3 regions of the Isoptericola sp. b515 genome follow, and region 2 is predicted to be linked to each of the others. Evidence: riboswitches for the same ligand, from Rfam matches in the RefSeq annotation. Region 2 holds a riboswitch; each other region holds the start of a gene.
The links. Region 2 has a riboswitch for cyclic di-AMP ahead of Q6350_RS13160 (C40 family peptidase). Riboswitches for the same ligand answer to the same signal wherever they lie in the genome.

Region 1: it holds a riboswitch for cyclic di-AMP, as region 2 does, so the genes downstream of both, Q6350_RS02755 (C40 family peptidase) here and Q6350_RS13160 (C40 family peptidase) in region 2, are expected to answer to the same signal.
Region 3: it holds a riboswitch for cyclic di-AMP, as region 2 does, so the genes downstream of both, Q6350_RS04930 (D-alanyl-D-alanine carboxypeptidase family protein) here and Q6350_RS13160 (C40 family peptidase) in region 2, are expected to answer to the same signal.

The regions. Positions count from the first base shown of each region.
Region 1 is NZ_JAUQYR010000001.1:583,495-586,756, forward strand. It holds gene Q6350_RS02745 (anaerobic ribonucleoside-triphosphate reductase activating protein) at 1-344, shown strand, start outside; gene Q6350_RS02750 (septum formation family protein) at 391-1,083, shown strand; cyclic di-AMP (ydaO/yuaA leader) riboswitch at 1,378-1,521, shown strand; gene Q6350_RS02755 (C40 family peptidase) at 1,526-2,869, shown strand; gene clpB (ATP-dependent chaperone ClpB) at 2,952-3,262, opposite strand, start outside.
Region 2 is NZ_JAUQYR010000004.1:257,798-261,059, forward strand. It holds gene Q6350_RS13150 (metal-dependent transcriptional regulator) at 1-187, shown strand, start outside; cyclic di-AMP (ydaO/yuaA leader) riboswitch at 323-486, shown strand; gene Q6350_RS13155 (C40 family peptidase) at 489-1,286, shown strand; cyclic di-AMP (ydaO/yuaA leader) riboswitch at 1,550-1,714, shown strand; gene Q6350_RS13160 (C40 family peptidase) at 1,717-2,565, shown strand; gene Q6350_RS13165 (universal stress protein) at 2,767-3,262, shown strand, end outside.
Region 3 is NZ_JAUQYR010000001.1:1,085,680-1,088,941, forward strand. It holds gene gtfA (sucrose phosphorylase) at 1-359, shown strand, start outside; gene Q6350_RS04930 (D-alanyl-D-alanine carboxypeptidase family protein) at 372-1,313, opposite strand; cyclic di-AMP (ydaO/yuaA leader) riboswitch at 1,333-1,499, opposite strand; gene Q6350_RS04935 (ketopantoate reductase family protein) at 1,640-2,590, shown strand; gene Q6350_RS04940 (acyl-CoA dehydrogenase family protein) at 2,663-3,262, shown strand, end outside.

The DNA.
Region 1 (3,262 bases), on a different contig from region 2:
TGGACTGGGTCGGCCTGGACATCAAGGCGGTGCCGGACCGGTACGAGCTCGTCACCGGAGCGGCACCGTCCGGGCGGGCGGCGTGGGAGTCGGCCCGGCTCGTGGTCGAGTCCGGGGTCGACCACGAGATCCGCACCACCGTCGACCCCACCGTGCACACCCGCGAGGACGTCCTGGCGATCGGCGCGCGCCTCACCGCGCTCGGCGTCCGCCGGTGGGTGCTGCAGGAGGCGCGACCGGACGGCGCACGGGCCGGGTGGGTGCGCCGCCTGGACCGCCGACGGCTGTCCGACGTGCTGCGCGAGGACGACCTGCCGGGCGTCGAGCGCCGCGTGGGGGTCTGAACCGCCCGGACCCGGAAGGAGCGCCCGGCTCGGTAGGTTGGCTCCCATGACCGAGCGCCCCGAGGACGACCTCTCCTTCGCCTCGCCCGGCCCGGAGGCGTCCGGCCCCGCCCCGGACGGGACGCGGGGTCCGGCCCGTCCCTCCCCCGGCCCGGCACCGACGGGCGCGTCGGACCGCCGGCCGGTGGACCCCGGGGCCCGCTGGGGCGCCCCCGGACCCACGCCGGCCGAGCGCGCCGCGGCGCGGCGCCGGGCCCGGATCTGGGTGCTGTCGGTCCTCGCCCTGATCCTGCTCGTGGTCGGCGGCGCCGTGGGGGCCTCCTACCTGACGACGAGCACGCGCGAGGAGGCGTGGGAACCCGTCGCGGCCGACGTCACCGCGCCGCAGACCGTCAACGCCGTGCAGCTCGTCCTCGGCTCGTGCCTCGCCGAGGCCCCGACCGACGGCGCCGTGGGACGCGTCGAGGTGGTGCCGTGCGGCGAGCCGCACGCGGCCGAGGTGGTCGGGCGCACCGACGCGTCGGCGGACGCCGTCTGGCCCGGCGCGGACGAGGCCGCGGCCCGCACCGCGCGGGGCTGCACCCCGGACCTCCTGGGCCCGCAGGCGCGCGCGGACGACTCCACACGGGTCGAGCTGGTGGTCTGGGCGCCGAGCGAGGAGTCCTGGGCCGCCGGGGACCGCACGGGGCTGTGCGTGGCCGTCGTGGACGGCACGCGGACCGGCTCGCTCCTGGACTGAGCGGCCGGGAACGTCATCGGATCGGTGCCCGATCTTCACCTCCCCGGCACCCCGGATGGGTCGATCGCCCGATCCCGGCCCTCGGTCGACGGCCGTTTCCGACGGTTCCGGCGTGCCGTGTCCGTCATGTCGGACAGCGTCCCGCCGCCGGATCCCTTCACACCGCCTCCACCATCGGCGCAGGAGGTGACCGTTATCTGACCGTGACCTCCGACCGTTTCGGGGCTAGCGTCCTGTCGTCGCCCGGAGACCGGGCGGCGACCGGCCCGGTGCCCAGTGCTGCCGACGGGACGGCCCACCGGAGCACCGACGGCAGCAGCGGGAGACCCAGGTTCTTCGGGTGACGTCAGCGCCACCCTCGGGGTGAAGCCGTCCATCGGCGGCAGGCCACCACTTCTCGGCCTAACCCGACAGCTCATCTCGCCGGCTGGAGGAGTACCCCATGTCCACACCCTCGCTGGATGCTGCGCGCCCGCAGGGTGCCGTGCGCACCCCCAGGAAACGCCACGCCGCCGTCGCCATGACGCTCACGGCGGCCCTCGCCGGCGGCACGCTGGTCGCCGGCGCCGGATCGGCCGCCGCCGACGACGCGCTCACGACCACCACGGACGAGACCGTCGCCGACGAGACCACCTCGGCCGGCACGACCACCACGGACGCGACCGACACGTCGGTCTCCGACGGCACCGCGACCCCGACGCCGGAACCCGTCGTCGAGGACACCGCGTCGCCCGAGCCGACGACCACCACGGACGGGACGACCACGACGCCGACCGAGGAACCGGCCGCCGAGGACACCGGCACCGCCACCGAGGAGCCCGTCGTCGTGAGCACGACGCCCGACGTCTCGGTGTCGAAGTCCCGCAGCACCGGCCGCAAGGGACAGGGCCACACCCGCCCCCGCTACACGGTCCGCGCGACCGCGGACGGCGAGGCGTTCGCCGGCCGGGTCCGGCTCTACGTCCAGGGCACCAAGGTCGCGGTCAAGAGCCTCGACGGGGACGGCACGATCCACTTCCGCCCCGGGTTCTCCCACTACGACGTCGGCCGCAACGGCATCCGCGTCGTCGTCGCGCCGGCCGCCTCCACCGGGTTGGAGCAGGTGACGAAGCACCGCAGGGTGTGGATCAAGCCCAAGGCGACGACCAACATGTACGTCTCCAAGAGCCGTCACACGGCCACGAAGGGCAAGTGGCACACCCGCCCGAAGTACACGGTGAAGCTGCGCAAGTGGGGCGAGCCCGTCCAGGGCCGCGTGCGCCTGTTCATCTCCGGCGACAAGGTCGCCGTGAAGAAGACCAACAAGTACGGGGTCGTCCGGTTCCGGCCGGGGCTCGGCAAGTACGACCTGGGCAAGAACAGGATCCGCGTCGTCGGGGTGCCGGCCCGGGCCGAGGGACTCAAGAAGTCGACCAAGTACCGGAAGGTCCACGTCAAGCCGAAGATGACCCGCGGCCAGAAGGTCGTCCGGGTCGCCCACAACTACATCGGGCACCGGTACTCGTGGGGCGGCACGTCGCCCGCCACCGGGTTCGACTGCTCGGGGTTCACGTCCTACGTGTACAAGAAGGCGATCGGCAAGACCCTGCCGCGCTCGTCGTCGGCCCAGGCCTCTCTCGGCACGCGCGTCTCGCGCAGCAACGCCCGGCAGGGCGACCTGGTCTACTCGCCGGGGCACATCGGGATCTACGCCGGCAACGGCCGGATCATCGAGTCGGCCCGTCCGGGCGTCGGCGTGGTGAAGCGCCAGATCTGGCAGAGCAGCCCGCGGTTCATCCGCATCTGACCGGCACCGGTCCGGGCGCCGCGAGCGCCCGACGGCCCCGCCTTCCGCACGGAGGGCGGGGCCGTCGTCGTCCCGGCGACGATCAGGCCAGCGAGAGCCCCTCGGCACCCTCGACGCGGTCGACGACGACGGTGTCCCCGTCGGCCGTCTCGCCGGACAGCAGCCGGCGGGCCAGCCGGTCGCCGATCTCGCGCTGGACGAGCCGCCGCAGCGGGCGGGCGCCGTAGGCGGGGTCGTACCCCTCGACCGCCAGCCACCGGCGGGCGGACGGCGTCACGTCGAGCGTGATGCGCCGGTCGGCCAGCCGCTGGGCGAGCGCCGCGACCTGCAGCTCGACGATCCGTCCCAGCTCGTCGAGGGACAGCGCGTCGAAGAGGACCACGTCGTCCAGCC
Region 2 (3,262 bases):
CATCGCCGAGCCGGTCCAGGTCGACGACGAGTTCCTCCTGCGGCTGTCCGACGCGGGCCTCTTCCCGGGCGCGAGCATCGAGGTGGAGCGCGCCGGCGACGACTTCGTCGTCCGTCTGGTCGACGGTGACGGTGCCCTGGAGCTGCCGGAGGAGCTGGCCAAGCACCTCTTCGTCGCAGCCCGCTGAGATCTCGACGCGACGCATCGGACGCGAGACGTGACCGGAGCGTGACATCGGCGGGGAGGTTCCGGTACGGTCAGACTCGCTCGCGCGGGTGTCTCGCGCGAGTACCGGGACGGGCGCCTAACCCTGTCACCGTCCTGGTTCCCACGGATGACCGCACGACAGGGGCGGGGGACCCACGATTCGGGCACCGGTGACGGTGTCCTCGGGGTGAAGTCCCACGGTTCGTACGGACCGCGGGGCCGGGTGTTTTCTCCCACCCGAACCCGACAGCTGACCTCGTAGGCGAACGGAGAGGTTGAACGTGACTGCTCGCAGCATGCGCGGTAAGCACCGCGCCGCACGCCGCCCCATGATGGCGGCCCCCTCCGCGGCCGCAGGCCGTCGGGCTGCTGTGGTGGCGACCGCCGGTGGTCTCCTGGTCTCCACGATCGGTGGCGCGAGCGCCGCCCACGCGGCGCCGGTGGACGCGGACGCGGCCAAGAAGCTGAGCACCGTGGACCTGGGTGCGCTGACCGACCAGGCGCGCCAGGCGCTCGAGGCGGCCCCGGTGGTCACCGTCGACGCCGAGGCCAAGGTCCAGGTCGAGCGCGTGACGCCCACGATCGTCGAGCGGGCGGACATCAAGGCCGCGCCGGAGCCCGAGCCGGAGCCCGTGCGCGAGGCGGCGCCGTCGCGCTCCTCCGAGCGCGAGTCGCTCTCGAGCTCGTCCTCCTCCTCCTCGACGACGACGTCCTCCTCGGCCACCACGGCCGTGCCGGACTCCGCCGTCGGGTCGACGATCGTCTCCATCGCCTCGCGCTACGTGGGCGTCCCGTACGTCTCCGGTGGCACCACGCCGTCCGGCTTCGACTGCTCCGGGTTCACCCAGTACGTGTACGCCCAGGCCGGTATCTCGCTGCCGCGGTCGTCCTCGGACCAGCGCTACGCCGGCAGCGTGGTCTCCCGCTCCGCCGCGCAGCCGGGCGACCTCATCTGGACCCCGGGCCACATCTCCATCTACGCGGGTGGCAACACGCAGATCGACGCCCCGCGTCCGGGCAAGACGATCCAGTTCCGGAACATCTGGCAGTCCAACCCGACCTTCATCCGAGTCGGCTGAGACGCCGGCACCTCGTGCCGAGGGCCCTGTCGCGCGCAGAGCGCGGCAGGGCCCTCTGTCGTGCCGCGAGGTGCTCCCGGGGGTCCCGGACGCCGGACACCCCTCGAGGGACTCAGCGGGGGGCGCAGTGCCCTCTGCGGGGCCCCTCGGACGTGTATCGCCGCAGATCGTGATCGAAACGTGACATCGGGGCGTGTATCAGATACCGTTCTCGCGTCCGGTGGAGCAGTCTGCCGGACCTCGACCGGACGCCGAGCCCTGCCGCCGGTCGGGAACCGAGACCCTAGGCAGGGGCGGGGGACCCACTCTCGGGCACCGGACACGGTGTCCTCGGGGTGAAGTCCCACGGTTCGTCCGAACCGTGGGGCCGGGTGATTTCTCCCACCCGAACCCGACAGCTGACTTCGTAGGCGGACAGGAGAGGGAACACGTGAACGCACGCACCACGACGCGCGGTCGGCACCTGGCCGCCCGCCGCCCCATCACCGCACCATCTGCAGCCGCGAGCCGTCGTGCTGCCGTGATGGCCACCGCCGGCGGTCTGCTGGTCTCCACGATCGGTGGCGCCACCGCCGCGCACGCCGCGCCCGTGGACTCGGACGCGGCCAAGAAGCTGAGCACCGTGGACCTCGGTTCGCTGACCGACCAGGCCCGCGAGGCCCTGGAGTCCGCGCCCGTGGTCACCGTCGACTCCGGTGCCAAGGTCCAGGTCGAGCGCGTGACGCCGAAGATCGCCGAGAAGGCGGACATCAAGGCGGCGCCCGAGCCCGAGCCCGAGCCGGAGCCCGTGCGCGAGACGACCACCTCGCGCTCCGCCGAGCGGGAGCCCACGTCGACGTCGACGTCGAGCTCGTCCTCGTCGTCGTCCTCGTCCTCGTCGAGCACGACCGAGAGCTCCAGCTCCAGCTCCTCGACGCCGACGGCCGACAGCTCGCGGGGTTCGCAGGTCGTGTCCATCGCGGCCCGCTACCTCGGCACGCCGTACGTCGTCGGCGGCGCCTCGCCGTCCGGGTTCGACTGCTCGGGCCTGGTGACCTACGTGTACGCGCAGGTCGGCGTCTCGCTGCCGCACTCCTCGAGCGCGATCCTCAGCGCGTCCAACACGACGCAGATCTCGCAGTCGTCGGCGCAGCCGGGCGACCTCATCTGGTCCCCGGGGCACATCTCGATCTACATCGGCAACGGCCAGCAGATCGAGGCCACGCGCCCCGGCGGCTGGACCGTCCGCCAGTCCAGCCTCTGGCAGTCCAGCCCGACCTTCCTGCGGGTCACCGGCTGACCGACGCCTCGACCGTCCGCCCCGACGCCCCGGCACTCCTCGTGAGTGCCGGGGCGTCGTGCGTCCGGGCACGGCCCGGCCCCCGAGCGCGCCACGCGGTGTCGCCGGGCGGCCTTTGCTGCGTCTTGCGGGGCGCTTTCGTTAGGCTTGAACCAGGCGGATGCCGGACGGCGAGGTCCGGACGCAGACGGGAGGCGCGAGATGACACGTCCTGAGGTCGTCCTGGTGGGGGTCGACGGTTCCGACGCGAGCATGCACGCCCTGGACTGGGCCGCGGCGTACGCGGCACGTGTCGGGTGGAGCCTGCACGTCGTGTGCAGCTACTCGTTGCCGTCCTTCACGGCCGCCTCCCTGGACGGCGGCTACGCGGCCCTCGACGACACCGCGATCGCCGAGGGGGCCAAGGCGGTGCTGTCCGAGGCCACGGCAAGGGTCGAGGGGATCGGCGTCCCGGTCACGGGGACGGTCGCCACCGGGGACGCCGCCGGGGTGCTCGTCGAGATGTCCGCGGAGGCGTGCCTGGCCGTCGTGGGGACGCGCGGGCGCGGCGGATTCACGGAGCGTCTGCTGGGGACGGTGTCCTCGGCGCTGCCGGCCCACGCGCACTGCCCGACGGTGGTCGTGCCCTACCGGCAGGAGGTCGCCGAGACCGACGACCCGGAGCGGCGCGACGGCGACCGGATCCACGACGTGCGGC
Region 3 (3,262 bases), on a different contig from region 2:
AGAACGACGTCGAGCTCCTGCAGCGCACGGGCGTGGGGCGGGACATCAACCGCCACCACTACACGGCGGAGGAGATCGACGCCGCACTCGACACGCCGGTGGTGCGGCGGATGCTGGCCCTGTGCCGGTTCCGCAACACGTTCCCGGCGTTCGACGGCGACGTCGACGCGACGCTCGACGGCACGGTGCTGAGCATGGAGCGCCGCGGCGTCGAGGTGCCCGACGCCGTCGCCGTCCTCGAGGTCGACCTGGCCAGCGGTGTCGGGACCCTGACCTGGTCCTCCGGCGGGCGGGGCGAGGCGTCGGTCGACCTCGCCGCCTTCACCCCGGACGACCTCGGCGGCCCGGTGGGGCACTGAGACCGTCCGGTCTCAGCCGCCCATCTCGGTGACGGCGTCCGTGTACTCCCAGTGCCACGGCTCGTACTTGTCGTAGATCGCCCAGTCGGGGTTGTCCCAGCCGTAGGCCGGGGCGTTCGCGCGGAGCCAGTCGTAGCGGCTGCCGGAGTACGTCTCCGGGCAGAGGTCCACGGCCAGACCCCACCCGTGGTTCGAGGTGCCGGGCGTGGCGGCCAGGTACCCCTTGGCCTCCTTGGTCGCGACCTGCGACGAGTAGCTCCGGTAACCGTCGGTGATGCACATGTTCTCGCCGAAGACCACGCGGTAGGCCAGGTTGAGCCGGGCGAGGGCGACGCCGGCGTCGGCGCGGATCCGCGTCGTGCCGTCCCACAGGGTGCACATCTCGCTCTCGGGGATGTACCCGTTGGACCCGGTGCCGCTGGCGTAGCCGTCGCAGCCGGGCAGCGGCGGCGGCGGGGGCTCGGGTGCCGCCTCGACCGACAGGGCGACCTTCTCCGCGGACAGCGTGGCGTCCGCCGGCACGACGGTGCCGCCGACCGAGCCACCGGCCGCGCGGGACGTCGTCGGCGCGGCCCGGTCGGCGTTCCGGGAGGCGGCCTGGCCACGGTCGGCGAGCAGGGCCGCCTGCTTCGCGGCGCTCGTCACGGCCGCGAGGTCGGCGGCGGCGTCACCCGGGGCGCGGACGCCGGAGGGCGCGGCCTCCGGGCTCGTGGCGCGCGGCAGCTCGGTCGTGCCGGAGGCCACGGCCATGCCGGTCGTGGTCGCCATCGTGACCGCGAGGCCCAGGCCGATGCTCAGCGGCCAGCTGGTGGGCGCGAGCGAGGACCAGGTGGGGCCGGTGCGGCGGCGTCGGGCCGCGTGGCTCGCGGTGTGTCGTCCCTTGGCACGTGCCCTCGTGGGTGCGGGTCGTGCGGTCGCGTCGGGGAGCGCGGGCAGGTCGCGCGTGTGCCTCATCGGGCGGTGCGGGGTCGCATCGAACATTCTCCTGGCGCCTGCGGGGTTAGCTGTCGGGTTCGGGTCGGAGACTGACCCGGCCGGCAGGGCGTCCCTGCGCGGCTTCACCCCGAGGGCACCGCGGTGCCCGAGAGTGGGTCCCCCGTCCCTGTCGTTCGTGTCGTCCGGCTCCGGGGCGGTGACAGGGCTCGGCGCCCGCCTCGGACATCTCACCTGGGGTGTGAGCTGCCTGGACACTATCCCTCCCGCCGCGAGTTGTCACGGGTAGATCACGGGTGCGCTACGTTGACCAACCTCTGACCCGATTCGCAGGAAGAAGGTGGACGATGGCGGAACGGACGTCACGTCGTTCGACGATCGCCGTGCTGGGCCCGGGGGGCGTCGGCGGGCTGGTGGGAGCGCTGGCCGCCCGGGCGGGCCATCGCGTGATCGTCCTGGCCGGCCCCGAGACGGCGTCGACCCTCCGTTCCGACGGCCTCCGCGTCACCAGCGGCTTCTTCGGGGACTTCTCGGCCGAGGTCGAGGCGGACACCGAGCTGCGCGAGCCGGTCGACCTGTGCCTGGTCGCCGTCAAGCACCCGTCGCTGCCGGAGGCCCTGGACCGGGTCCCCGCCGAGCACGTCGCCGCCGGGCTCGTCGTGCCGCTGCTCAACGGGGTCGAGCACGTCGCCGCCCTGCGTGAGCGGTTCGCGCCGGCGTCCGTCGCCGCCGGTGTCATCCGCGTCGAGTCCACCCGGACCGCTCCCGGGCGCATCGTGCACGGCAGCCCCTTCGTCGAGGTGGACCTGGCCAGCAGCACCGCGCCCGCCGACCGGCTCGAGGCCGCGGCGACGATCCTGCGGGACGCGGGGGTCACCACGCTGGTCCGCGACGACGAGGGGGCGATGCTGTGGGGCAAGCTCGGGCTCCTCGCGCCCTTCGCACTGCTGACGACCTACCACGGGGAGCCGATCGGGACGCTCCGGACCGAGCGTCGCGACACCCTCGCGGCGCTCGTCGCGGAGGTCGCCGCGATCGGCCGGGCCGGCGGCGGTCCCGACACCAGCCAGACGGCCCTGCGCTTCTACGACACGTTCCCGCCCGAGGCGCGCTCGTCCATGCAGCGTGACGCCGAGGCCGGGCGGCCCCTGGAGCTCGACGCCATCGGCGGTGCCGTGCTGCGGGCCGCCGACCGGCACGAGGTCCCCGCGCCCCTCACCCGGCGGCTGGTGACCGAGCTCGGCCGGTCCTCGACCTCGTCACCGGGCGCCTCGACGGGAGCCGGCGCCACCGGGTAGCGAGCAGGTGCCCTGGGGGGACATCCTGGAGCCGGCCCCTCGAGGACGAGGTCGACGACGACGGAGGATCCCATGACCGCGAGTCCGCCCGCCACGACCCCGGACGTCGCGACGCCGGACCCCGCGCAGCGCCACCCGGCACCGCGCACCACCCACCAGGTCGTGAACCAGCCGCCGGAACGCGTCGACGTCAACGAGTACCTGGACTTCCCGGTGCTGCGCGAGGCGGTGCACGCTTTCGGCGGCGACTGGGGCGAGGAGCGACTGGTCGAGGCCGGGGCGCACGTCGGGACCACGGCGTTCCAGCACGCGGCCGAGCGGGCGAACACCCACGAGCCGGTGCTGCACACCCACGACCGGCGTGGCCGCCGCCTCGACGAGGTCGAGTACCACCCCGCGTACCACGAGGTGCTCGCCGCCGCCGTCGAGCGCGGGGCGCACACCGGCGCCTGGGCGGAGCCGGGACCCGGGGCGAACGTCGTGCGCGGCGCCGTCTTCTCGCTGTTCTCGCAGGTCGAGCCCGGCCATGCGTGCCCCGTCTCGATGACGCACGCGGCCGTGCCCTCCCTGCGGCACGCGCCGGAGCTCGCCGCCGTCTGGGAACCGCGCCTGCTGTCCTCCGCCTACGACGGCACGCCGGCCGCTCCCGGGGACAAACCCGGCGTGCTCGTC